Regions from separate parts of the Actinosynnema sp. NPDC023658 genome, predicted to be linked through region 1. Evidence: riboswitches for the same ligand, from Rfam matches in the RefSeq annotation. Region 1 holds a riboswitch; each other region holds the start of a gene.
What was found. A riboswitch is a leader RNA that binds a small molecule or an ion and turns the genes downstream of it on or off. The one in region 1 is predicted to bind glycine.
Positions count from the first base shown of each region.

Region 1 (7,826 bases):
GCGCAGAACCGGTTGAGCTGCACGCCGGCGGGACACAGGTCCCACCCGGCCGCCAGCACCGCCGTGCGGGCGATGTCCGCGCCCTGCTCACCGACCGGTGACACGACCCCGAACACCACGTCGTCCACCACCGACGTGTCCAGGTCGTTGCGCCGCGCCAGCGCCGCGAGCACCCCGGAGGCGAGGGTGATCGGCTTGACGCTGTGCAGCGAACCGCGCTTTCCCCTGCCACGCGGTGTGCGCACCGCGTCGAAGATCAAGGCTTCGCTCATGTACTCAACGGTAGGCACCGCGCCGCGATCTGCCCATGACCGCGCGAGGTGACTTATTAGCTCAGCACCTTGTCCATGATCTCGCCGTCGCCGGCGAAGCCCAGGCGGACGTAGAGCCGCCGTGCCGGCTCGTTGCCCCGGAACACCCGCAGCTGCACCCGCGCCCACCCCTCCTCCCGGGCCCACGCCACCACGTCGGCCACCAGCGCCTCCCCGACGCCCTGCCGGCGGAACTCCGGCTTCACCCACATGGAATAGAGGTAGAGCACGTCCGGGTGAACCTCGTGCGGCACACCGGCGACGAGCCCGACCGGTCCGGACTCCTCGGCCACCACCTTCACCCCGTGGTCCGACCCGAGCAGCTCCCGCCACCGCGCCTCGTCGAACCGGCTCTCCAGGGCGAGCGTCGACCCGAAGGCCTCGGGATCGCTGCTCAACGCGGTCAGCCGGATGTCACGCCACGTCGCCCAGTCCGCGGGCCCGAGCCGCCGAAGTCGCATGCCCCCAGTCTTCCGCAGACATCCTGACATTTGCGCTCACGAACTGCGGCCACCCTGGGGTGCTGCGGTCATGGCGGTGGGATCCGGTCGGTGGGAACGTCGACACCATGCCTACTCGCCGTTCCGCATGGATGACCGGGGACCTGGACCAGCTGCGCGAGCTGGCCCGCACGTTCTTCGCGAAGGAGGTCGTCCCGCACCAGGAGCGCTGGGCCGAGCAGAAGCAGGTGGACCGGGGCTTCTGGAACAAGGCCGGTGAGCTGGGCCTGCTGTGCCTGTCGATCCCCGAGGAGTACGGCGGTGGCGGCGGCACGTTCGCGCACGAGGCCGTGCTGCTGGAGGAGCAGGCGTGGTGCGGCGACAGCTCGTGGGGCAACAGCGTGCACAGCGGGATCGTCGCCCACTACATCAACTCCTACGGCACGGACGAGCAGAAGCGGCGCTGGCTGCCGGGGATGGCGTCCGGCGAGTACGTCGGCGCGATCGCCATGTCCGAGCCCGGCGGCGGCTCCGACCTGCAGAACATCAAGACCCGGGCGCTGCGGGACGGTGACGAGTACGTCCTGTCGGGCTCGAAGACGTTCATCACCAACGGCGTGCAGGCCGACCTGGTGATCGTCGTCGCCAAGACCGACCCGAGCCAGGGCGCGACCGGCATCTCCCTGCTGGTCGTGGAGACCGCGCAGGCGCCGGGGTTCCGCCGCGGCCGGGTGCTGGACAAGGTCGGGATGAAGGGCCAGGACACCGCCGAGCTGTTCTTCGACGACGTCCGCGTGCCCGCGGCGAACCTGCTCGGCACCGGCGAGGGCCAGGGGTTCATCCAGTTGATGCAGCAGCTGCCGCAGGAACGGCTGATCATCGCGGTGGCGTCGGTGGCGGGCATCGAGGCGGCGGTGGACCTCACCCTGGCCTACGTCAAGGACCGCACGGCGTTCGGCCGGGAGCTGATCAAGTTCCAGAACACCCGGTTCAAGCTGGCCGAGTGCGCCACCGAGGCGCGCGTGACCAGGGCGTTCGTCGACCAGTGCGTGCAGGACCACCTGGAGGGCCGGCTGGACGTGCCCACCGCGGCCATGGCCAAGTGGTGGTCCACCGAACGGCTCTGCCAGGTGGTCGACGAGTGCGTGCAGCTGTTCGGCGGCTACGGCTACATGACGGAGTACCCGATCGCGCGCGCGTGGGCGGACGCGCGCGTGCAGAAGATCTACGGGGGCACGAACGAGATCATGAAGGAAATCATCGCGAGGTCCCTCTAGTGCCGGGGCCGCTGGAGGGGCTGAAGGTCGTCGAGCTGGCCGGGCTCGCGCCGGGGCCGTTCGGCTGCATGGTGCTGGCCGACCTGGGCGCGTCGGTGGTCCGGGTGGACCGGGTAGGTGGCACGCCCGGTTCGACCAGCGCAGGGGTGCCGCTGCTGGGGCGCGGGCGGCGGTCGATCGGCGTGGACGTGCGCCGACCCGAGGGCGCCGAGCTGGTGCTCCGGCTGGTCGCGGAGTCGGACGTGCTGGTCGAGGGCTACCGGCCGGGCGTGGTGGAGCGGCTGGGCATCGGCCCGGCGCAGTGCCTGGCCCGCAACCCGCGGCTGGTCTACGGGCGGATGACCGGGTGGGGCCAGGACGGGCCGCTGGCCGACCGCGCCGGGCACGACATCAACTACATCGCGGTGGCGGGCGCGCTGGAGCCGATCGGCCGGGCGGGTGCGCCGCCGACCGTGCCGCTCAACCTCATCGGTGACTTCGGCGGCGGCGGGCTGCTGCTGGCGATGGGCGTGCTGGCGGCGCTCTACGAGCGGGAGCGGTCCGGGCGCGGGCAGGTGGTGGACGCGGCCATGGTCGACGGCGCCGCGCTGCTGACGACGTTCGTGCACGGGATGTCGTCGATGGGCGCCTGGCCCGGCGGCCGCGGGGAGAACCTGCTGGACGGCGGTGCGCCGTTCTACGACGTCTACGAGGCGGCGGACGGCCGGTTCGTCAGCGTCGGGGCGCTGGAGGAGAAGTTCTACGACGAGCTGCTCGCGGTGCTCGGGCTGGCCGACGCCGGGCTGCCGGGGCGGCACGACCCGGCCAACTGGCCGGAGCTGCGGTCCCGCATCGCCGCGGCGGTCGCCACCCGGACGAGGGACGAGTGGGCGGCGCTGGCCGAGGGGACCGACGCGTGCCTCGCGCCCGTGCTGGCACCGGGCGAGGCGCCCGCGCACGTGCACAACGCGCGGCGGGGGACGTTCGTCGAGGTGGGCGGGGTGGCGCAGCCGGCGCCCGCGCCCCGGTTCGGTCGGACTCCCGCCGGGACACCGGGCCCGCCGCCCGCGGTGGGGGAGCACACGGCCGAGGTGCTGGCCGAGCTGGGACTGGGGCCGGACGAGGTGGCCGGGCTGCGGCGGGCCGGGGTGGTCGGCTGAGCCGTCGCGCCCCGCGTGATCCGCCTCGCGTCGACGGGCCCAGGTGGACAGGGCCGGGTGGACGGGGCCGGGCGAACGGGGACCGGGTGCACCGGCTCGGGTGAACTTCGGGTGAACCGGCTGGGTGTGAACGGGCCCGCGCGTGATCGAAAAGAGGGCGCGAGAAATCACCTGATGGGGTACTGGAAATGAGTGGCGGCCGACATCGGCCTTTGTCACGCTCGGTGCGTGCTCCGGCGCAATCAGGTGATGGGCTGTGAAGGATGACGGTGTCGCTGCACCTCGGTGTCCGTGCCAGGGGGGTGGGCGAGTGCCCGTACCTTGGTGATCGGCGGGACCGCAGGTCCCCTTGATCGTCCGATCGGGTGACAGCAGGCAGGGTTCAAGCATGTCTGCGTGGCCGATCCTGCGACCGGTCGAGCGATGGCGGCGGGTTCGATCGTCATCGTCCGGGTGAATGGGGGACCATGACGGTCGACACGACCGGAGCGGCGCTCGGCCGCCCTGCCCAGTGACACGGACGGAGACCGATCAGTGAACGTCAAGAAGGTGGTGACACTGGCGGCGGTCGCGCTGGTGCTGTTCCTCCTGATCACCCGGCCGAACGAGTCCGCCGAGGCGGTGCGGACCGCGCTCGGGTGGCTGCAGTCCGGCGCGGAGTCGATCATCACCTTCGTCCGCAGCCTCTTCGGCTAGGGGCGCCGGGCCGACCCCGCCGAACTCCGCTCAATGCGGTCACGAGGGGTGACCATGCACCCTGGCGGTTGCACCGTACGGGTGGAATGAGGGCTATAACGCCCTGGTAACAGGGTTTTGGACAAACCAGGGTCTAGCGGTTGTCGTTAGCCGCTAATACGGTGCGTCGCATTGGCTGATCTTCGACCGATGAGGAGGCAGAATGGTCGAGGACTCCGGAGTCGACGAGCTGTTGCGGCAGTGGGCGGCTGAGCGCTCGGACGACGCCGAGCTGCAGGAGGTGAACCGGATCAAGGACGCGTGGCTCGCGGAAGCCCCGCCGTCCGCGCCGGGGATCCCGGTGCAGCGGGCGAATGGCGGTCCCCGCGGCCTGGTGAAGGTCGAGTCCGCGGATCCGGCGTACGTGACGGCGATGCGGAAGCGGGCGCCCGAGGTGCCCGAGGTCCTGCTCGCGGCCGCCGCCAGCTACTGGCAGCTGGTGGGCGACCTGTCCGAGGCGGAGCTGTGGTGGGACGCGGGCATCAGCCCGTTGGACCAGCGCGCTCTGGACTACCGGGCGGCCGGGCTCACGCCCGCCGACCTCGGTCGTCGCCTCGGCCCGATGACGGTGCTCCAGCACCTGCGTCGGGGTAGCGCGGCGGCCTGGTGCGTGGCCAGGTTGCAGAGGCAACGCCGGGACGGCGTGGCCTAGGTCCGACGAAGTCGGGGCGGGCTCCTGCGGTCGAGGAGCCCACGCCTTGAGGGGCGGGCTCCTGCGCGGGGAGCCCCAGCCCGCGGGAACGCACGAAGTACTCTTGAGCCGTGCGACGCCTCATCACCCCCAAGCGGCTGGCCGTCGCGGCCCTCTGCGTGGCGTCGCTGGTCGTGTGCTGCGGCCTGGCCTACTGGCAGTGGGAGCGCTTCTCCGAGGCCGGTGGCACGTTCCAGAACCTCGGTTACGTCTTCCAGTGGCCGCTGTTCGGCCTCTTCCCCGCGTTCGTGGTGTGGCGCATGGTCAGGCTGGAGTCGCGCCGCAAGGCCGAGGCCGCCACGTCCGGGACCGCGCCGCACGCCGCCCCCGACGCTCCACCGCACGCCGCTCCCGAGCCTGCGCCGCACGTCGCAACCGACGTTGCGCCGCACGCCGCTCCCGGTGCCGACGAGGTCGCCCCGGAGCCGGTGGCCGTGCCGTCGCAGCCGGTCGTTACCGTTGAGCCCGTCAGAGCACCCGCGGCGGACGACGAGGACGAGGAGCTGGCGGCCTACAACCGCATGCTCGCCGCCCTCCACGCGCGGGACCAGCGGTGAAGCGAAGGTAGGGCGATGAGCGGCGCGTTGAGCAGGTTCCGGTTCATGGCTTACGTGGTCGGTGTCGGCCTCCTGCTGCTCGTGGTCGCCATGATCGCCAAGTACGCGGGCGGCAACGCGGGCATGGTGCGGGTCGTCGGCCCGGTGCACGGCTTCCTCTACGCGGTCTACCTGGTGCTCACCGTCGACCTCGCGCTCAAGGCCCGCTGGTCGATCAAGGGGACCGTCCTGGTGCTGCTCGCGGGCACGATCCCGTTCGTGTCGTTCTACGCCGAGCGCAAGGTGGTCGAGAGCGTCCGGGCCGAGAAGGGCCTGTGACCGGGGTTGACCCCGCCCGCCGGGCACCCCTAGCGTCTGGCGGTACCAACTGAACACGGCCGTCGATGTCGCGCGGGAGAGTCCCCGATCGGGGCGCCGAAGGAGCAACTCCTCCCCGGAATCTCTCAGGCACAGCTACCGCGCGACGAAGGCAACTCTGGAAAGCAGGCGTGCCCGGTGCGCCTCGCCCACGGTGCAAGCCGCCCTCACCCGGTGGCGAAGCTCTCAGGCTCATGACAGAGGGGGAGGCTCTCTCGACGAGGAGTCTCCGGTGGACCGTGTCATCCTTCACCCGTGTAGTTCCCGGACTGGCCAGCGCCCGCCGACCCGACCGGTCGGCCCCGCCGCCACGTCCGCACCCAGGGAGGACCCCGCCTGATGGAAAGCCGCCGCACGCCCCTGCACGCCGAGCACGAGGCGCTGGGGGCCATGTTCACCGACTTCGCGGGCTGGCGGATGCCGCTGCGCTACGACAGCGAGCTGGCCGAGCACCACGCGGTGCGCACGTCGGCGGGCCTGTTCGACCTGACCCACATGGGTGAGATCGTGCTCACCGGCCCGGAGGCGGGCGCCGCGCTCGACCACGCCCTCGTCGGCCACGCGTCCGCGATCGGCGTCGGCCGCGCCCGCTACACGATGATCTGCGAGGCAGACGGCGGCGTCATCGACGACCTGATCGTGTACCGCCTCGACCCCGCCGCGCCCTCCGCTGGGGAACGCACGTCGGCCGATTCCAACGCGCCCTCCGCTGGGGAACGCACGTCGGCCGATTCCAATGCGCCCTCCGCTGGGGAACGCACGTCGGCCGGCGACGCCGAGTACCTGGTCGTCGCGAACGCCTCCAACGCCGCCGTGGTGCACGAGGCGCTGGTCGAGCGGGCCAAGGGCTTCGACACCTCGGTCGAGGACAGGTCCACCGACTACGCGCTGCTCGCCGTGCAGGGCCCGAAGGCCACCGCGATCCTCGCCGGCCTCACGCCCACCGACCTCGGCACCGTGAAGTACTACGCCTCCTACCCGACCGAGGTGGCGGGCAAGCCGGTGCTGCTGGCCCGCACCGGCTACACCGGCGAGGACGGCTTCGAGCTGTTCGTCGCGCCGGACGACGCCGCGCACGTCTGGCAGGCGCTGCTGGAGGCGGGCCGGCCGCACGACCTCAGGCCCGCGGGTCTCGGCTGCCGCGACACGCTCCGGCTGGAGGCGGGCATGCCGCTGTACGGCAACGAGCTGGGCCGCGACCGCACGCCGTTCCACGCGAACCTCGGCCGGGTGGTGAAGCTCGACAAGCCGGGCGACTTCGTCGGCCGCGACGCGCTGGCCGCCACCGCCGAGCAGGGCGTGGACCAGGTCCTGGTCGGCCTCAAGACCACCTCCCGCCGCGCGCCCCGGCACGGGTACCCGGTGCTGGACGCGGCGGGCGAGCGGATCGGTGAGGTGACCAGCGGCGCGTTGTCACCGACCCTCGGGTACTCGGTGGCGATGGCGTACGTCGCCGTCGGCAGCACCGAGCCCGGCACCGCGCTGTCGGTGGACGTCCGGGGCAAGCACGAGCCGGTCGAAGTCGTCGCACTGCCCTTCTACAAGCGAACCAGCTAAGGGAGAGACCCACACATGTCCGAGCACTTCAACACCTCCCTCGCGGAGTTCGACCCCGAGGTCGCGGACGCCGTCGCCGCCGAGCTGCACCGGCAGCAGAGCACGCTGGAGATGATCGCCTCGGAGAACTTCACGCCGGTGTCGGTGCTCCAGGCGCAGGGCTCGGTGCTGACGAACAAGTACGCCGAGGGCTACCCCGGCCGGCGCTACTACGGCGGCTGCGAGAACGTCGACGTCATCGAGCGGCTGGCGATCGAGCGGGTCAAGGCGCTGTTCGGCGCGGGCTTCGCCAACGTGCAGCCGCACTCGGGCGCGCAGGCCAACGCGTGCGCGATGTTCGCCCTGCTCCAGCCGGGCGACACGATCCTGGGCCTCGACCTCGCGCACGGCGGCCACCTCACCCACGGCATGCGGATCAACTTCTCCGGCAAGCTCTACAACGTGGTGCCCTACCACGTGTCGGAGTCCGACGGCCGGGTCGACATGGCCGAGGTCGAGCGGCTCGCGGTCGAGCACCGGCCGAAGCTGATCGTGGCCGGCTGGTCGGCCTACCCCCGTCAGCTCGACTTCGCGGAGTTCCGCCGGATCGCGGACGCCGTGGGCGCGTACCTGATGGTGGACATGGCGCACTTCGCCGGGCTGGTGGCGGCCGGGCTGCACCCGAGCCCGGTGCCGCACGCGCACGTCGTGACGACGACCACGCACAAGACGCTCGGCGGTCCGCGCGGCGGGGTGATCCTGACCAACGAGGCCGACCTGGCG
Region 1 covers NZ_JBFAAX010000100.1:4,696-12,521, forward strand. Annotated here, with positions in the region: gene AB0G02_RS14355 (acetyl-CoA C-acetyltransferase) at 1-272, opposite strand, end outside; gene AB0G02_RS14360 (GNAT family N-acetyltransferase) at 329-772, opposite strand; gene AB0G02_RS14365 (acyl-CoA dehydrogenase family protein) at 880-2,028, shown strand; gene AB0G02_RS14370 (CaiB/BaiF CoA-transferase family protein) at 2,028-3,167, shown strand; gene AB0G02_RS14375 (hypothetical protein) at 3,702-3,863, shown strand; gene AB0G02_RS14380 (helix-turn-helix transcriptional regulator) at 4,066-4,554, shown strand; gene AB0G02_RS14385 (hypothetical protein) at 4,665-5,150, shown strand; gene AB0G02_RS14390 (DUF3817 domain-containing protein) at 5,166-5,468, shown strand; glycine riboswitch at 5,532-5,619, shown strand; glycine riboswitch at 5,620-5,718, shown strand; gene gcvT (glycine cleavage system aminomethyltransferase GcvT) at 5,844-7,064, shown strand; gene glyA (serine hydroxymethyltransferase) at 7,080-7,826, shown strand, end outside.

Region 2 (7,826 bases), on a different contig from region 1:
TCGGACGCGTCCGGCAGGCCGTAGGCGATGTTCGCGCGCACGGTGTCGGAGAACAGGAACGCCTCCTCGAACACCGTGCCCACGGTCCGCCGCAACGACGACAGCCGCAGCTCGCGCACGTCCACCCCGCCGACGGACACCGAGCCCTCGTGCACGTCGTAGAACCGGGGCAGCAGCAGCGACACCGTCGACTTGCCCGAGCCGGCCGTGCCCACGACCGCCAGCGTCTCGCCCGGCTCGACCCGCAGCGACACCCCGGACAGCACCGGCTCGCTGCGCGTGTAGCCGAACGCCACGTCCCGCAGCTCCACCGCCACCGGACCGGCGGGCACCTCGCGGTCGCCGTCCACCACGTCCGGCTGCGAGTCGATCAGCTCGTACACCCGCTCCACGCCCGCGCGGGCCAGCTGGGCCGTCACCATCAGGCTCGCCAGCAGCCGGGTCGGGCCGACCAGCGTGGACACGTAGGTGGCGAACGCCAGGAACGTGCCCAGCGTCACCTCGCCGCGCAGCGCCATCCACCCGCCGAGCGCCAGCACCGCGACCTGGCCCAGGTACGGCAGCGCGCCCAGGGTGGCCGCCGGGCGCGCGGTCAGCCGGGCCGCGCGCATCCGCTCGGCGAACAGCAGCCTGGCCCGCTCCTCCAGCCGGGCGACCTCGCGCGCTTCCTGGCCGAAGCCCTTCACCACGCGGACGCCGGTGACCGTCTCCTCCACGTGCTGCGCCACGTCCGCCGCGCGCTGCTGCGCCGACCAGGTGGCCGGGAACAGCGTCAACCGGCTGCGCGCCGCGACCACCCCGACCGCGGGCACGATCACCAGGGCGATCACGGTGAGCAGCGGCGACAGCCAGAACATCGCCACCAGCGACGCCAGCGCGAACACGACCGTGCCGAACGCCAGCGGCGTCATCGACAGCAGGCTGTTGACCAGCTGGAGGTCGGTGATCGAGCGGGACACCACCTGGCCGGTGCGCAGCGCGTCCTGCTTCGGCCCGTCCAGCCGCTGCACCGCGCCGAACACGGCCTGGCGCAGGTCGTGCTGCACGTCGACGGCCAGCTGACCGCCGAGGAACCGGCGCACGAACGCGGTGCCGAACGTCAGCAGCTCCAGGCCCACCAGGACGACCGCCAGCCACGCCAACCGGTCCGTGCGGCCGGCGATGGCGTCGTCCACCGCGACCTTGATGAACAGCGGGCCGACGGCCTGCAACCCCACGCCCACCACGGCGGCCAGCACCGACCACACCACGAGCGCTCGGTGACGCCAGCACGCGGTGGCGAGCCTGCGGATCCAGCCGTCGGAAACAGTCACGACGTCCAACATAGGTCGGGCCACCGACAGTTTCGCGGCTCCGGGTGTGACGAAGGCCGCCCCGACTTCGGGACGGCCTTCGACCGGACGAGCGCGATCACCCGATCACGTGATGTCCTTGCGCTGCGTGGCGGCCCAGCCGCCGAGGAAGAACAACCCGGCCCACACCAGGAAGATCAGGCCGCTCAACCACCAGTCGAACGCGCCCAGCGCGCCGCTGATCGCCCGCAGCCCCTCGACCAGGTCGTCGGGCACCACGCCGGCGTTCGCCAGGAACAGCGACGACGCCACCGAGCCGGTCAGCCCGTTGACCGCGCCGTTGGGCAGGAAGCCGATGATCTCGGGCAGGCCCTGCGAGGCGAGCACCAGCTGGATGCCGTTCTCCACGAGCAGCATGTACAGCAGCAGCACGACGGTGGTGCCCACGACGCTGGTCATCAGCGCGCCGACGCCGACGCCGAACATGGTCATCAGGATCGACGACAGGATGCCCACGCCGGCCAGCGCGAGCCACCCGCCCGCGTCGGGCAGCGAGCTGGAGTCGGACGTGATCGCGATGCCGATGCTCACCGACGCCACGATCACGATGCCGAAGATCGCGCCCCACACGACGTAGACGATCATCTTCGCGGCCAGCGCGGAGACCCTGGTCGGCGCGGTGAGGAACGTCGTGGTGATCGTCTTGCGGTTGATCTCGTTCGCGATCGCCAGGCCGCCGAAGATCATCGGGAAGATCGTGGCCACGTTGATGCTGCGGGCCATCCCGAACACCGCCATCTGCCACTGCGACGGGTCGACCCCTAGCAGCGTCGCCAGCTGCTCGGCGTCGCTGCTGCCCATGAAGTCCGAGACGGACTTGAAGATGGCCCCGGTGCCCAGCGCCCAGCCGAACGCGATCACCGCGGTCGGGATCATCAGGCCCCACCACAGGCCCGTGGTGGTGGTCTTGCGGAACTCCGACTTGATCAGGTTGCCCATCACGCACCGCCCCCGAGGCCGCCCTGACCCTGCTGCTGACCGTACGGGTTGTCCGGCGGCGGCTGAGGTGATCCGGGTGGCGGTGGTTGGTAGCCCTGCGGGGGCTGCTGGTATTGCTGGTACTCGTCCTGCGGCTGCTGCTGCGGCTGCGGCGGCTGCGGCGGCTGCGGGTAGTCGCCGGGCTGCTGCTGGTACGGCTGCTGCGGTTGCTGCTGGAACGGCTGCGCGGGCGTCTGGTAGCCCGGCTGCTGCTGGTAGCCCTGCTGGTAGCCCGGCTGCTGATAGCCCGGCTGCTCGTACCCGGGCTGCTGGTAACCCGGCTGCTGGTAACCGGGTTGGTAACCGGGCGGCGGGTAGCCCTGGGGCTGACCCGGCTGCTGGTAGCCGACCGGCTGGGCGTACTGGCTCTGCCCCGGCGCCGCGTACTGGCCGCTGGTGAGCTGGAAGAACAGCCGCTCCAGGTCGGCCTTCTCCTCCTGCATGCCGTAGATCGACACGCCCGCCTTCAACGCGGTGTCCGCGACCTGCTTGGCCTCGACGCCGCTGACCGCGATGCGGCCGTCCGGCAGCTGCTCGATCCCCGTGATGCCGTCCTCGCGCAGCGCCGTCACCAGCGCACCGGTGTCGGATGGCTGCACGAGCACTCGCGCCTGCTGCCGGTTGCGCAGGTGCTCCAGCGGCCCGGAGTAGACGGTCTGGCCCCGGCTGATGATGACCACCTGGTCCACGGTCTGCTCGACCTCGGCCAGCAGGTGGCTGGAGATCAGCACGGTCCGCCCGCTGCGCGCGTAGGACTGCAGGAACGACCGCAGCCACGCGATGCCCTCGGGGTCCAGCCCGTTGGCCGGCTCGTCCAGCACCAGGATCTGCGGGTCCCCGAGCAGCGCGGTGGCCAGGGCCAACCGCTGCTTCATGCCCAGCGAGAACCCGCCCGCCTTGCGGTCGCCCGCCGCGCCCAGGCCGACGAGCTGGAGCACCTGGTCGGCGCGCGAGTCCGGCACGCCCATCGCGGCGGCGTAGACCAGGAGGTGGTTGCGCGCGCTGCGCTTGGGGTGGAAGCCCTGCGCCTCCAGCACCGCGCCGACGACCCGCGCCGGGTTGCCGAGCTGGTGGAACGGCCTGCCGTTGATCAACCCGATGCCCGCGGTCGGTGTCACCAGGCCGAGCAGCATGCGCAGCGTCGTGGTCTTGCCCGCCCCGTTGGGTCCGAGGAAGCCGGTCACGGACCCGGGTTCCACTGTGAAGCTGAGATTCTGCACCGCTGCGACCGGACCGAACTGCTTGGTCAAGTTCTGCACCACGATGCGGCCTGTGCCGTCGTGCACGCGTCCCTCCCGAGTACTCCTACCGGGCGTCATCCTGCCCTAGGAGGGTCACTCGGGGAGGGCATGTCGTGGTTTCGATGCGACCCTCGGTATCTCCGCCGTCGTCTCGACGTCGGTCGAACGGCGCAGCGTGCGCAGCGGGCGTCGGCGTTCGCGGTGCGGCACGCCGTCCCCGATGAGGTGCTGGTGGGCCATCGTCCACACCTGGCAGGGCCACTTCTTGTGCCGGACGATGCCGGGGCACGCGCCGCAGCGGCCGTCCGGATCGGGTTGGTGCACGGTCAACAGCAGTCGCCAACCGTCGGCCAGGCGGTGGATCTCCGACCGCGCGAGCGGCACGAGCGCGTCGGCCTCACCGCGCTCGGCCACCTCGTCCATGAGCGCCAGTCGGCGGAGCACGGCGGCGCGCAGTGCCTCGTCCACGAGGGTCACATCCTGTCCGCGACTTGGTCGAGCAGGCGGTGCAGCCTGCGGGTTTGCGTGACGGACATCACAGCGGACTCACCGGGTGGCGCGACCAGCAGAACTCGGTCGTCCTCGACGAGAACGGTCATCGACCGGTCCCGCCCGAAGGGGTCGTGGCAGTCGATCCAACCCTCGGGTGCAGCCATCCTCGCTCCGATCGGGGGTGGCGCGGCGAGACGCCGCGCGAGCGGACGACCCCGCTCCGTAGCTGCGGGGTTACCGTCCTGTGCATCGGTCGCCAGGCCGTCGTGACTTACCCGTTACCCCAGGATTTCACTCGTTAGGTGAAGCACTCACGCAGCGTGTCGCCACCGCCGGGCGAAAAGTCGACCCGGATCGGTGGGGGTGGCTGGGCACGGTGGCGTGTTCCCCGCTAACATTGGTGGCGCGGCCCGCTCCCAGTGACCCCCAGGCTGGTTGAGCGGGCCGTCTTAACGCCGAAGGGCCCCGCTCACTGCTCGTGAGCGGGGCCCTTCGTGGTGTCCGGCCTTCGTGGCCGGTGGTCTCAGAGGTCGAGCGGCGTGTGGGTCATCCCGTGCGCCTCCGCGACCGGCAGGTTGGTCAGCGCGCCCTCGTGCGCGTTCAGGCCCAGCGCCAGCGACCCGTCCGACCGCAGCGCGGTCTCCCAGCCCTTGTCGGCCAGCGCGACGGCGTAGGGCAGGGTCACGTTGGTCAGGGCGTAGGTCGAGGTGCGCGGCACCGCGCCGGGCATGTTCGCCACGCAGTAGAAGACCGAGTCGTGCACCTGGTAGGTCGGGTCGTCGTGCTTGGTCGGCCGCGAGTCCGCGAAGCAGCCGCCCTGGTCGATCGCGATGTCGACCAGCACCGAGCCGGGCTTCATCCGGGACACCAGCTCGTTGCTCACCAGCTTCGGGGCCTTCGCGCCGGGCACCAGCACCGCGCCGATGACCAGGTCGGCCTCCACGACGGCCTGGTCGACGGAGAACCGGGTGGACGTCACGGTGCGCAGGCGGCCCTGGTAGAGGGCGTCGATGTGGCGCAGGCGGTCCACGTTCGTGTCGAGGATCTGCACGTCCGCGCCCATGCCGACGGCGATGCCCGCCGCGTTCAGGCCCGCCACGCCGCCGCCGATGACGACCACGCGCGCCGGGTGCACACCGGGCACGCCGCCGGGCAGGACGCCGCGCCCGCCGGAGGGCTTCATCAGCGCGAACGCGCCCACCTGGGGCGCCAGGCGGCCCGCGACCTCGGACATCGGGGCCAGCAGCGGCAGCGCGCCGTTCGCGGTCTGCACGGTCTCGTAGGCGATGGCGGTGGTGCCCGAGTCCAGCAGCGCCTGGGTCAGCGGCCGGTCGGCGGCCAGGTGCAGGTAGGTGAACAGGACCTGGCCCTTGCGCAGCCGCGGGTACTCCTCGGCCACGGGCTCCTTGACCTTGAGCACCAGGTCGCCCTCGGCCCACACCTCGTCCGCCGTGGCCAGCACCTTCGCGCCGGCGGCGGCGTACTCGTCGTCGGTGATGGCCGAACCGAGGCCCGCGCCGGTCTCGACCAGCACGTCATGGCCGCGCTCGGTCAGCTCGTGCGCACCCGCCGGAGTCAGCGCGACGCGGTACTCGTGGTTCTTGATCTCGCGTGGGACGGCGATGCGCACGGTGGGCTCCTTTGACCGGTGTTACACCCAAGGTCCGGTAAGCGGTGATCGGTGTCATCGTGCTGAGCACACCAAGGGGCCAGGGTGTGGTTGTGCGGATCGGACAAACAGCCGGTCGCGTTGACACCCGTCCGGGTGGCACCTAGCGTGCGGACCACCAACTGAACATCGGCCGCGGCGCAGCATGAGCGCCGGAACCCGCGCGGGAGAGACCTCGGTGAACGTGTGCCGGGGCGCCGAAGGAGCAAGTACCCCGCACACTCTCAGGCAGCGAGAACCGCTCGGGTGAGGCGACTCTGGAAAGCGCGCCGCCATGCGCGCACCCACGGTGCAAGCCGGGTCGGATCGACGGTCAGCCGTCGCGTCCGGTCGGGCGAAGCTCTCAGGTCCCAGGACAGAGTGGGGCTGGAGACCTCGCCTCAGGGAGCGCTGCCGTGACCTTTCCGGACAACCTGCTGTACACGCCCGAGCACGAGTGGGTGGACTGGGTACCGGGTACCCAGGACCCCGTGGCCGTGGGCATCACCTCCTACGCGGCCAGGTCGCTGGGCGACATCGTGTTCGTGGAGCTGCCGGCGCTCGGCACCGTCGTCACGTCCGGCGAGGTGTGCGGCGAGCTGGAGTCGACCAAGTCCGTCAGCGACCTGTACGCGCCGGTCAGCGGCGAGGTCGTGGCGGTGAACGACCGGGCCGTGAGCGACCCGTCGTTGATCAACGACGACCCGTACGGCGAGGGCTGGCTGTTCAAGGTGGCGGTGACCGACGCGACCGGGTTGCTGACCGCCGCCAGGTACGCGGAACTGACCGGGGACTGACGTCATGGCGATCAGCGTGTTCGACCTGTTCTCCGTGGGGATCGGACCGTCCAGTTCGCACACCGTGGGCCCGATGCGCGCGGCGGTGATGTTCGCCGACCGGTTGGGCCCCTCGCTGCCGTCCGTCGACCGGGTGCACGTGGAGCTGTTCGGGTCGCTCGGCGCGACCGGGCACGGGCACGGCAGCCCGAAGGCGGTCCTGCTCGGCCTGGAGGGCCACCGGCCCGAGGAGGTCGACCCGGTGGAGGCCGACCGGCGGGTGGCGGAGATCCGCGCCACCGGGCGGCTGCGGCTGGGCGGCGTGCGCGAGATCGCGTTCACCGAGGACACCGACCTGGTGATGCACCGGCGCAAGTCGTTGCCGTTGCACCCCAACGGGATGAGCTTCACCGCCCGCTCGGGTGACGCCGTGGTCGACTCGGCGGTGTACTACTCGGTCGGCGGCGGGTTCGTGGTGGACGAGAACGCCACCGGCACCGACCGGATCAAGGCCGACGAGACGCCGGTCGCGCACCCGTTCCGCACCGGTGACGAGCTGCTGGCGCGGTGCCGGGAGACCGGGCTGTCGATCAGCGAGGTCATGCTGGCCAACGAGCTGTCGTGGCGGGACGAGGCGGAGGTGCGGGCGGGCCTGCTGCACATCTGGGCCGTCATGCAGGAGTGCGTCGAGCGCGGCTGCACGGAGTCCGGTGTGCTGCCGGGCGGGTTGAAGGTCCGGCGGCGTGCGGCGGAGATGCGCCGCACGATGGCCGCCGAGCACTACGCCACGGACCCGTTGCGGGTGATGGACTGGGTGACGCTGTTCGCGCTGGCGGTGAACGAGGAGAACGCCGCGGGTGGTCGCGTGGTGACCGCGCCGACCAACGGGGCGGCCGGCATCGTGCCCGCGGTGCTGCACTACTACACCCGGTTCGTGCCGGGCGCGTCCGACGACGGCGTGGTGCGGTTCCTGCTCACGGCCGGTGCGGTCGGCGTGCTGTTCAAGGAGAACGCGTCGATCTCGGGCGCCGAGGTGGGCTGCCAGGGCGAGGTGGGCTCGGCGTGCTCGATGGCGGCGGGAGGGCTGGCCGAGGTGCTGGGCGGCACACCCGAGCAGGTCGAGAACGCGGCCGAGATCGCCATGGAGCACAACCTCGGGCTGACCTGCGACCCGATCGGCGGACTGGTGCAGATCCCGTGCATCGAGCGCAACGCGCTGGCGTCGATCAAGGCCATCACCGCGGCGCGGATGGCGTTGCGCGGCGACGGTTCGCACTTCGTGTCGCTGGACAAGGTCATCAAGACCATGCGCGAGACCGGCAAGGACATGAAGGTGAAG
Region 2 covers NZ_JBFAAX010000015.1:6,957-14,782, reverse strand. Annotated here, with positions in the region: gene AB0G02_RS03755 (ABC transporter ATP-binding protein) at 1-1,325, opposite strand, end outside; gene AB0G02_RS03750 (ABC transporter permease subunit) at 1,419-2,291, opposite strand; gene AB0G02_RS03745 (ABC transporter ATP-binding protein) at 2,291-3,616, opposite strand; gene AB0G02_RS03740 (hypothetical protein) at 3,665-4,039, opposite strand; gene AB0G02_RS03735 (hypothetical protein) at 4,045-4,227, opposite strand; gene ald (alanine dehydrogenase) at 4,587-5,693, opposite strand; glycine riboswitch at 5,887-5,983, shown strand; gene gcvH (glycine cleavage system protein GcvH) at 6,128-6,508, shown strand; gene AB0G02_RS03720 (L-serine ammonia-lyase) at 6,513-7,826, shown strand, end outside.
Region 2: linked by a shared signal. The riboswitch ahead of gcvH (glycine cleavage system protein GcvH) and the one ahead of gcvT (glycine cleavage system aminomethyltransferase GcvT) in region 1 are both predicted to bind glycine.

Region 3 (7,826 bases), on a different contig from region 1:
CAGGTTCAGGTGCGACACGTCCGAGCCGAACTTGCCGTACTGGGCCAGTCCGATGAGCGCGTTGAGGTTCGCGCCGTCGATGTAGACCTGGCCGCCCGCGTCGTGCACCAGCCCGCAGACCTCGCGCACGGTGTCCTCGTACACCCCGTGCGTCGACGGATACGTGATCATGATCGCGGCCAGGTCGTCGCGGTGCGCGTCGACCGTCTCGCGCAGGTGCTCGATGTCGACGTTGCCGTGGTCGTCGCACTTGACGACCACGACCCGCATCCCGGCCATCACGGCGGACGCGGCGTTGGTGCCGTGCGCGCTGGACGGGATCAGGCACACGTCGCGGTGCGCGTGGCCGTTGGCGCGGTGGTAGGCGCGGATCGCCAGCAGGCCGGCGAACTCGCCCTGGCTGCCCGCGTTGGGCTGCAACGACACCGCGTCGTACCCGGTGACCTCGGCCAGCCACCGCTCCAGGTCCGCGACGATCGTCAGCAGGCCGGCGGCGTCCGACGGCGGCGCGAACGGGTGCAGGTCGGCGAACTCCGGCCAGGTGATCGGTTCCATCTCGGCCGTGGCGTTGAGCTTCATCGTGCACGAGCCGAGCGGGATCATGCTGCGGTCCAGCGCGACGTCCTTGTCGGACAACGCGCGCAGGTAGCGCAGCAGCGCGGTCTCGGAGCGGTGCGAGTGGAACACCGGGTGGGTCAGGTAGTCGCTGGTGCGGCGCAGGTCGGCGGGGATGCCGTCGGCGGTGTCGGCGTCCAGGCCGTCCACGTCCGCGACGGTCACGCCGAACGCCTTCCACACCCGTTCCAGGTGGTCGCGCGTGGTGGTCTCGTCGCAGGCGATGGACACGACGTCCGCGTCGACCTGCCACAGGTTCACGCCCAGCTCGCGCGCGGCGGTGACGACGTCGGCGGCGCGGCCCTCGACCCTGGCCCGCACGGTGTCGAAGAACTCGCCGTGCACGACCTCGACGCCGTTCTCCAGCAGGCCGGCGGCCAGCACGGTCGCCATCCGGTGCGCGCGGGTCGCGATGGCCTTCAGCCCTTCCGGACCGTGGTACACCGCGTACATCGACGCGATCACCGCGAGCAGGACCTGCGCGGTGCAGATGTTGCTGGTCGCCTTCTCCCGGCGGATGTGCTGCTCCCGCGTCTGGAGGGCGAGGCGGTAGGCGAGCGAGCCGTCCGCGTCGACCGACACGCCGACGAGCCGTCCCGGCAGCTGCCGTTCGAGGCCCTGGCGCACCGCCATGTACCCGGCGTGCGGCCCGCCGAACCCGACCGGCACGCCGAACCGCTGGGTGGTGCCGACGACGACGTCCGCGCCGATCTCGCCGGGCGGGCGCAGCAGCGTCAACGACAGCAGGTCGGCCGCGACGACGACCTGCGCGCCCGCCTTGTGGACCTCCTCGATCACCGCCGCGTGGTCGCGGACCACACCGGACGCGCCGGGGTAGGACAGCAGCACGCCGAAGAAGTCGCCGCCCAGGCCGAGGCCCTCGATGCCCTGCGACAGGTCGGCGGTGACGATCTCGATGCCCAGCGGCTCGGCACGCGTCTCGATGACGGCCAGCGTCTGCGGCAGCGTGTCCGCGTCCACGACGAACTTGTCCGACTTGGACCGACCCGCCCGGCGGACCAGCGTCATCGCCTCGGCGGCGGCGGTGGACTCGTCCAGCATCGAGGCGTTGGCCAGCGGCAGGCAGGTCAGGTCGCCCACGACGGTCTGGAAGTTCAGCAGCGCTTCGAGCCTGCCCTGGGAGATCTCCGGCTGGTACGGCGTGTACGCCGTGTACCAGGCCGGGTTCTCCAGCACGTTGCGGCGGATCACCGGCGGGGTCGTCGTGCCGTAGTAGCCGAGGCCGATCATCTGCGTCATCGGGCGGTTCTGCGCCGCCAGGGCGCGCAGCTCGGCCAGCGCCTCGGTCTCGGTGGCGGGCGCGGGCAGGTCCAGCACCAGGTCGCGCTCGCGGATCGACTCGGGGATACCGTGCTGCGCGAGCTCCTCCAGCGAGCCGACACCGATCACGTCGAGGATGCGGGCCAGCTCCGCGGGCCGCGGGCCCACGTGCCGGTCGGCGAACGGGGTGCCGTGCTCGAGTGCGGCGAGGGGGATGCGGTCCTGCGTCATCGGTGCTGGCCTCCAGGGCTCCGGACAGACTTCTGCCGTTGCCCTCCCCCTCTGTCTTCCGCCCGACGTCGGGCGCCTGAGAGCTTCACCCGGCTGGCGGGCTTGCACCGTCGGCGGGGTCGGCCGGTTGTGCCCGACCCGCTTTCCAGAGGCGTCTCACCCGCGCGGTCCTTTGCACCTGAGAGGTTCCGGGGAGGATTTGCTCCTTCGGCGCCGAGGCTGGCTCGGACTCTCCCGCGCGGGATAAAGCGACTACGCGCGAAAGACTACCCGCTGGACGTGCGGGCAATGCCGTCGCGCGACGTGGATCTCAGTGCCCGGTACGCCGCCTGCCCGCCGCCGGTCGCTCGCAGTCGGTCGCTCGCAGTCGGTCTCCGGTCGCTCGCCGTGGGCCTCGGGCCGCTTCCGACCCTCCGGTGGCCTCTCTCGTCCGCCTCAGCCGATGGCCCGGGTGCGGCGGCGGCGGGACAGCTCGTCGTCGGACGGCTCCACGATCTCGGCCCCGTCAGCGCGTTCGGCGGGGAAGTCGTGGATCGTGCCGCTGATCTCCCGCATCGCGCCGCTGACCGCGATGCCGAACACCCCTTGGCCGCCCTGCAGCAGGTCGACCACCTCCTCCGGGGACGTGCACTCGTAGACCGTCGTCCCGTCGCTGAAGAGCGTGATCCGGGCCAGGTCCTGCACGCCGCGGCGGCGCAGGTGGTCGACCGCGACCCGGATGTTCTGCAGCGAGACGCCGGTGTCCAGCAGTCTCTTGACGACCTTGAGGACGAGGATGTCCTTGAACGAGTAGAGCCGCTGGCTGCCTGAGCCCTGGGCACTCCTTATCGTCGGGTTGACCAACCCCGTGCGCGCCCAGTAGTCCAGCTGGCGGTAGGTGATGCCCGCGATCTGGCACGCGGCGGGGCCGCGGTACCCGACCAGTTCGTCCGGCAGCGAGGAGTCCGGGAACAGTTCACCCTGTTCACCGGATCCGGCCCGGATGGGCGCTTCCTCGACCACGCCTGCCTCCCCTCGGTCCGGTCACGACGACCGGCGACCAACGTGAAGCCGCCGCGGTGCCCGAATAACACCGTGGCAATTCACCTGAGTTCGACGGTAAGACCGCCTAGGGGGCAGGTCAACGCGACGCGCGGGGCGTGTCTGGCCTCAACGTGAGGTTGAGGTTGAGAGAGTCGCCCGGCGTAAGCCATTCGGATGACGTTTAGTGATCGTTTAGCCGAACGATGTTGACGTTGTGTAATCCGAACTTGTGACACCCGGAGGTGGCACGCGGGGTTGATCCACAACGCACCGCACACACTTGCGAAGGGCCGTCCCCGGCGCCCGACCGCCGTCCCGGCCCTTCGCAAGTGCCGACCTTTGTCAAGCACCCGACCCGCTTGTCCACACCCCCACCGCGCCTGCCCTAGTTGTCCACAGGCAGCCGCCGGACACACGGGCGACAGGACCCCCGGGCGGGCAGGAAGGGCCACAGGCGGGGCCGCGAGTGAGGCCGCAGGCGGTAAGCGGGCCAGCGGGGCCGCAGGCTGGCAACGGGAGCGCTGGCGGGTGGCGTGGATGGGTGGCGGCAGCGGGCGGGCGGTGGCTCGCGAGCGGGTAGCAGAGGCGGGCGGGCGGCGAGCGGGCAGCGGCAGCGGAGGCGCGCGGAGAGCGCGGGTGTGTGGCGAGTGAGGGTGCGGCGGGATGGAGCGCGCCGGATCAGCGGTCCAGCGGTGCAGGGGGCGGAGGCCTGTGGCGACGCGCGGCCGGGCAGCGCGCGATGCGGGGCTTGGCTCGGGTGTGGACGGCGCGAGGTGGACAGTGCTGGATGGACCCGTGGAGGAGCGTGGCTACCAGCGCGGCTCAGAAGCAGCCCGGACTACGTGAAGACGCGACGCCTACCGGCCCCACCGCGACGAAGTTCGACCGGCACGGTCTGGGCGCACCACACCGACCGGCAGCCGGTGGGTGGCCTGGTCGCGTACCGCGCTCGGCCGCTGCGAGGCGGCTGAGTGCGGGGCGGCACGTGTCGAGACCCGAGTGCCCGCGGCCTACGTGTCGGCGCCGCGGAAGTCTTCCGGGGACACCGAGTCGAGGAACTCGCGGAACTTCTCGACCTCGTCCTCCTGCTCGTCCGGGATGATGAGGCCCGCCTCCGCCAGCACGGACTCCTCGGCGTGGATCGGCACGCCGATCCTCAGGGCCAGCGCCACGGAGTCGCTGGGCCGCGCCGACACCCGGATGTCGCCGTCGAACACGAGTTCCGCGAAGTACGTGCCCTCCTGCAGGTCCGTGATCCGCACCTGCTCCAACTGCCTGCCGAGGGCCCCGATGACGTCCTTGAGCAAGTCGTGCGTCAACGGCCGGGCAGGACGGACACCTTGCTGCTCCAACGCGATCGCCGTGGCCTCGACCGATCCGATCCAGATCGGCAGGTACCGTTCGCCCTCGGTTTCACGCAGCAGCAGGATCGGCTGGTTGGCGGGCAGTTCCACCCGCACGCCGACGACGCGCATTTCGCTCATCGGGTCTCGCCTCCCTCAGCGCGCTGAAATTCTGGCGTCCCCGCTACCTCACGAGGATCCCCCACGTACAGTTTCGACGCTACCCGCCAAGCGGGCTCAGTGCGCAACCGCCCGCCGGCTTCCCATCACGATCCCGCGCGCTTCCGATCACGATGCGGACACGCGTTCACCTGGGCGAAACAGGGCGGCCGACCACGTCGCGCAGACCCACCTTCACCAGCAGTGCGTGCAGGGTGACCGAGAGCGCCGCCACTTCCCGCACGACGTCGTCCGCACCGGCCCGGTCGCGTTGCCGGTCCGCCGCGCCGACGACCTGCTCGACCAGCCCTACGTCGTGGTCGGCGGCGGCGCGGAACGGGTGCAGGTGGTGCGCCGGCACCCCGTGCTCGACCATCGCCCGCACGGTCGACGCGATCTGCACCGCCTCGTGGTCGTACAACCCGCCCGCACCGGCCCTGATCAGGCCGTGCCGCTCCAGGTCCGCCAGCACACCGGGCTCGACGCCGGCCCGCGCCAGCAGGTCCTCGCGGGTGACGCGGTGCCCGGCGGGCGGGGCGAGGTCGGCCGCGCGCAACGCCTTGGACGCGCCGTGGTCGGCCGCCTCCAGCTGCTCCTTGATGACCTTCAGCGGCAGGTACCGGTCGCGTTGGGCGGACAGCACGTACCGCAGGCGGTCCACGTCCGCGGACGTGAACTGCCGGTACCCGGAGGCCGTGCGCGCCGGGCGGACCAACCCCTCCGACTCCAGGAATCGGATCTTGGAGATGGTGACGTCGGGGAAGTCGGGTCGCAGCTGCGCCAGCACCGCCCCGATGCTCAACCCCCCGCGTGGCCGCCCGGCCGCCGTCACCGGAGCCCCATCGCTCAGGCCCCCTGGCCCCCGGCGCCCGGACCGGTCAGGAACACCAGGCGGAACTTGCCGATCTGCACCTCGTCGCCGTTCGCCAGCACCGCCTGGTCGACGGGCTCGCGGTTGACGTAGGTGCCGTTGAGGCTGCCCACGTCGATGACCACGAACTCGCCGCCTTCACGGCGGAACTCGGCGTGGCGGCGGGAGACCGTCACGTCGTCGAGGAAGATGTCGCTGTCGGGGTGCCGCCCCGCGCTGGTCGTGTCGCGGTCCAGCAGGAACCTCGACCCCGCGTTGGGGCCGCGCTTGACCACGAGCAGAGCCGATCCGGCGGGCAGCGCGTCGACACCCGCGACGGCCGGCTCCTGGGCGGGCGCCTCGGCGCCCTCGACCTCGGCGAGGAAGTCGGCCCGGAAGACGGAGGTCCGCTCCGGGGACTGCTCGGGCGGAACGCCTGGCCCGTCGTTCGTGCTCACCTGAGCTCTCCTCCTGCTGCTGGAACTCTCGAGACCGCTAGAACCTATCGTGCCCGAACCCTTGTCTGAGGGGCGGCTCCCCCACCGACCGAAGAGCCGCCGGAAGATCGACGTCACCCCTGCGCCGCCAGCTCCTGGTACGCGGCGGCGTCGAGCAGGTCGTCGACCGCGGTCGGGTCGTCCAGCCGCAGCTCCACCATCCAACCCTCGCCGTACGGGTCCGTGTTCACCAGGTCGGGCTGCTGGTCCAGCGAGTCGTTGCGCGCGACGACCTCACCGGCGAGCGGCGCGTAGATGTCGGACACGCTCTTGGTGGACTCCACCTCGCCGAGGGTCTGACCGGCCGCGACCTGCTCGCCGAGCTCGGGCAGCTGGACGAACACGACGTCGCCGAGCTGCTCCTGGGCGTAGTCGGTGATGCCCACGCGCACGGTGTCCTCACCTGTGCGCAGCACCCACTCATGTTCCTCGGTGTACTTGAGCTCCTCGGGAATCACCGCGGTGTGCTCCTTCAGTGACGGTGGATCTTCGCTGCCGGATCTTCCCACGTCGGCGTTCAGGCCGGCGCGACCCCCGGCCGTCGACGCATCGCGAGGGTGAACTGGTAGACGTACAGCACCCCCGACCACAGGTACAAGGCCCCGCCCCAGACCATGAACGCGTACGCCACGGGCCGGGCGACCTGCGCGGCGGTGGAGGTGCCCTGGGCGAGCAGGAGCATGGGGAACGCGTACAGCAGGTTGAACGTCGCCGCCTTGCCCAGGTAGTTCACCTCGAACGGGCCGTAGCCGCGACTCCGGAGCACGGGCAGGCACACGCCGACGACGACCTCGCGGCCGACCAGCACCACAGCCACCCACCAGGGCACGATGCCGCGCACGACGAACGCGAGCAGCGTGGCGAGGATGTAGAGCCGGTCGGCGGCCGGGTCGAGCAGCGCGCCGAGCCTGCTGGCCTGGTCGAGCCAGCGGGCGACCTTGCCGTCGAGCCAGTCGGACAGGCCCGCCGCGACCAGCACGACCAGCGCCCAGCCGTCGGCGTGGGGCACGAGCAGCAGGTACAGGAACAGGGGCACGCCGAGCAGCCGCAACACGCTCAGCGCGTTCGGGATGGTCAGCAGCCGGTCGGCTGGATCGTGCGACACGTCCGCACTGTAGAGGGCCGCCCGGCGTGCCCCGGTGGCCGACTCGCGGTGCGACGTGGCCGGAGGACCCGCGGTGGCCCGTCGAAGGGGCTCGCGGTGTCCGGCGGTGGTCGACGCGCGGTGCCGGCGCGGCACGGTCGGTGCGGGTCGTACCCGCTCGGGTGGGCGGGGTCGACCGGCGTTCGTCCGGGTGTTCGAGGTCCGGGATCGTCCGGTTGTTCGAGGTCCGAGGGTCAGTTGTTCGAGCGGGTGCGGCTCCAGCCGCGGCGTTGCAGCTCGTCACCGCTGAGCGCTTGGGGACGACCCCGGTCGTCGACGCCGACCCAGCGGGCGCGGAAACCTTCGAGCACGTAGGCGTGGCCCTTGCTCCAGACCACGCTGCAGGGAGCTGTGGGCAGCGGCGCCGCGACCGCGGTGACGGCACGCACTGCCCTGTGCTTCGCGGGCTCGGACTCGGTTTCCGTTCTGGTGCTCATCTGAAATCCCTCCACCAGGGTTGTCGCTCACGGCTCTCGCGGCGTTATCCCCGTCACCCGATTCTGCGCGACCGCGGTCCGGACCACCTCCGCATTCGTGCCCAGTCGCGCCCGCCGGGCGGTCTCGTCGGTGAGTTGCCCGGACGCCGCCGAAGCGCTTCTCCCGAGGTGTAACCGGTCCCAGCGGTACCAAACCGTTCACCGTCCGTCACCCACCGCACGCCGAATCGCGCACTACACTGGCAC
Region 3 covers NZ_JBFAAX010000219.1:757-8,582, reverse strand. Annotated here, with positions in the region: gene gcvP (aminomethyl-transferring glycine dehydrogenase) at 1-2,127, opposite strand, end outside; glycine riboswitch at 2,283-2,374, opposite strand; gene AB0G02_RS21415 (MerR family transcriptional regulator) at 2,563-3,129, opposite strand; gene AB0G02_RS21410 (bifunctional nuclease family protein) at 4,161-4,634, opposite strand; gene AB0G02_RS21405 (MerR family transcriptional regulator) at 4,801-5,484, opposite strand; gene garA (glycogen accumulation regulator GarA) at 5,499-5,960, opposite strand; gene gcvH (glycine cleavage system protein GcvH) at 6,074-6,457, opposite strand; gene AB0G02_RS21390 (CDP-alcohol phosphatidyltransferase family protein) at 6,517-7,104, opposite strand; gene AB0G02_RS21385 (hypothetical protein) at 7,338-7,580, opposite strand.
Region 3: linked by a shared signal. The riboswitch ahead of gcvP (aminomethyl-transferring glycine dehydrogenase) and the one ahead of gcvT (glycine cleavage system aminomethyltransferase GcvT) in region 1 are both predicted to bind glycine.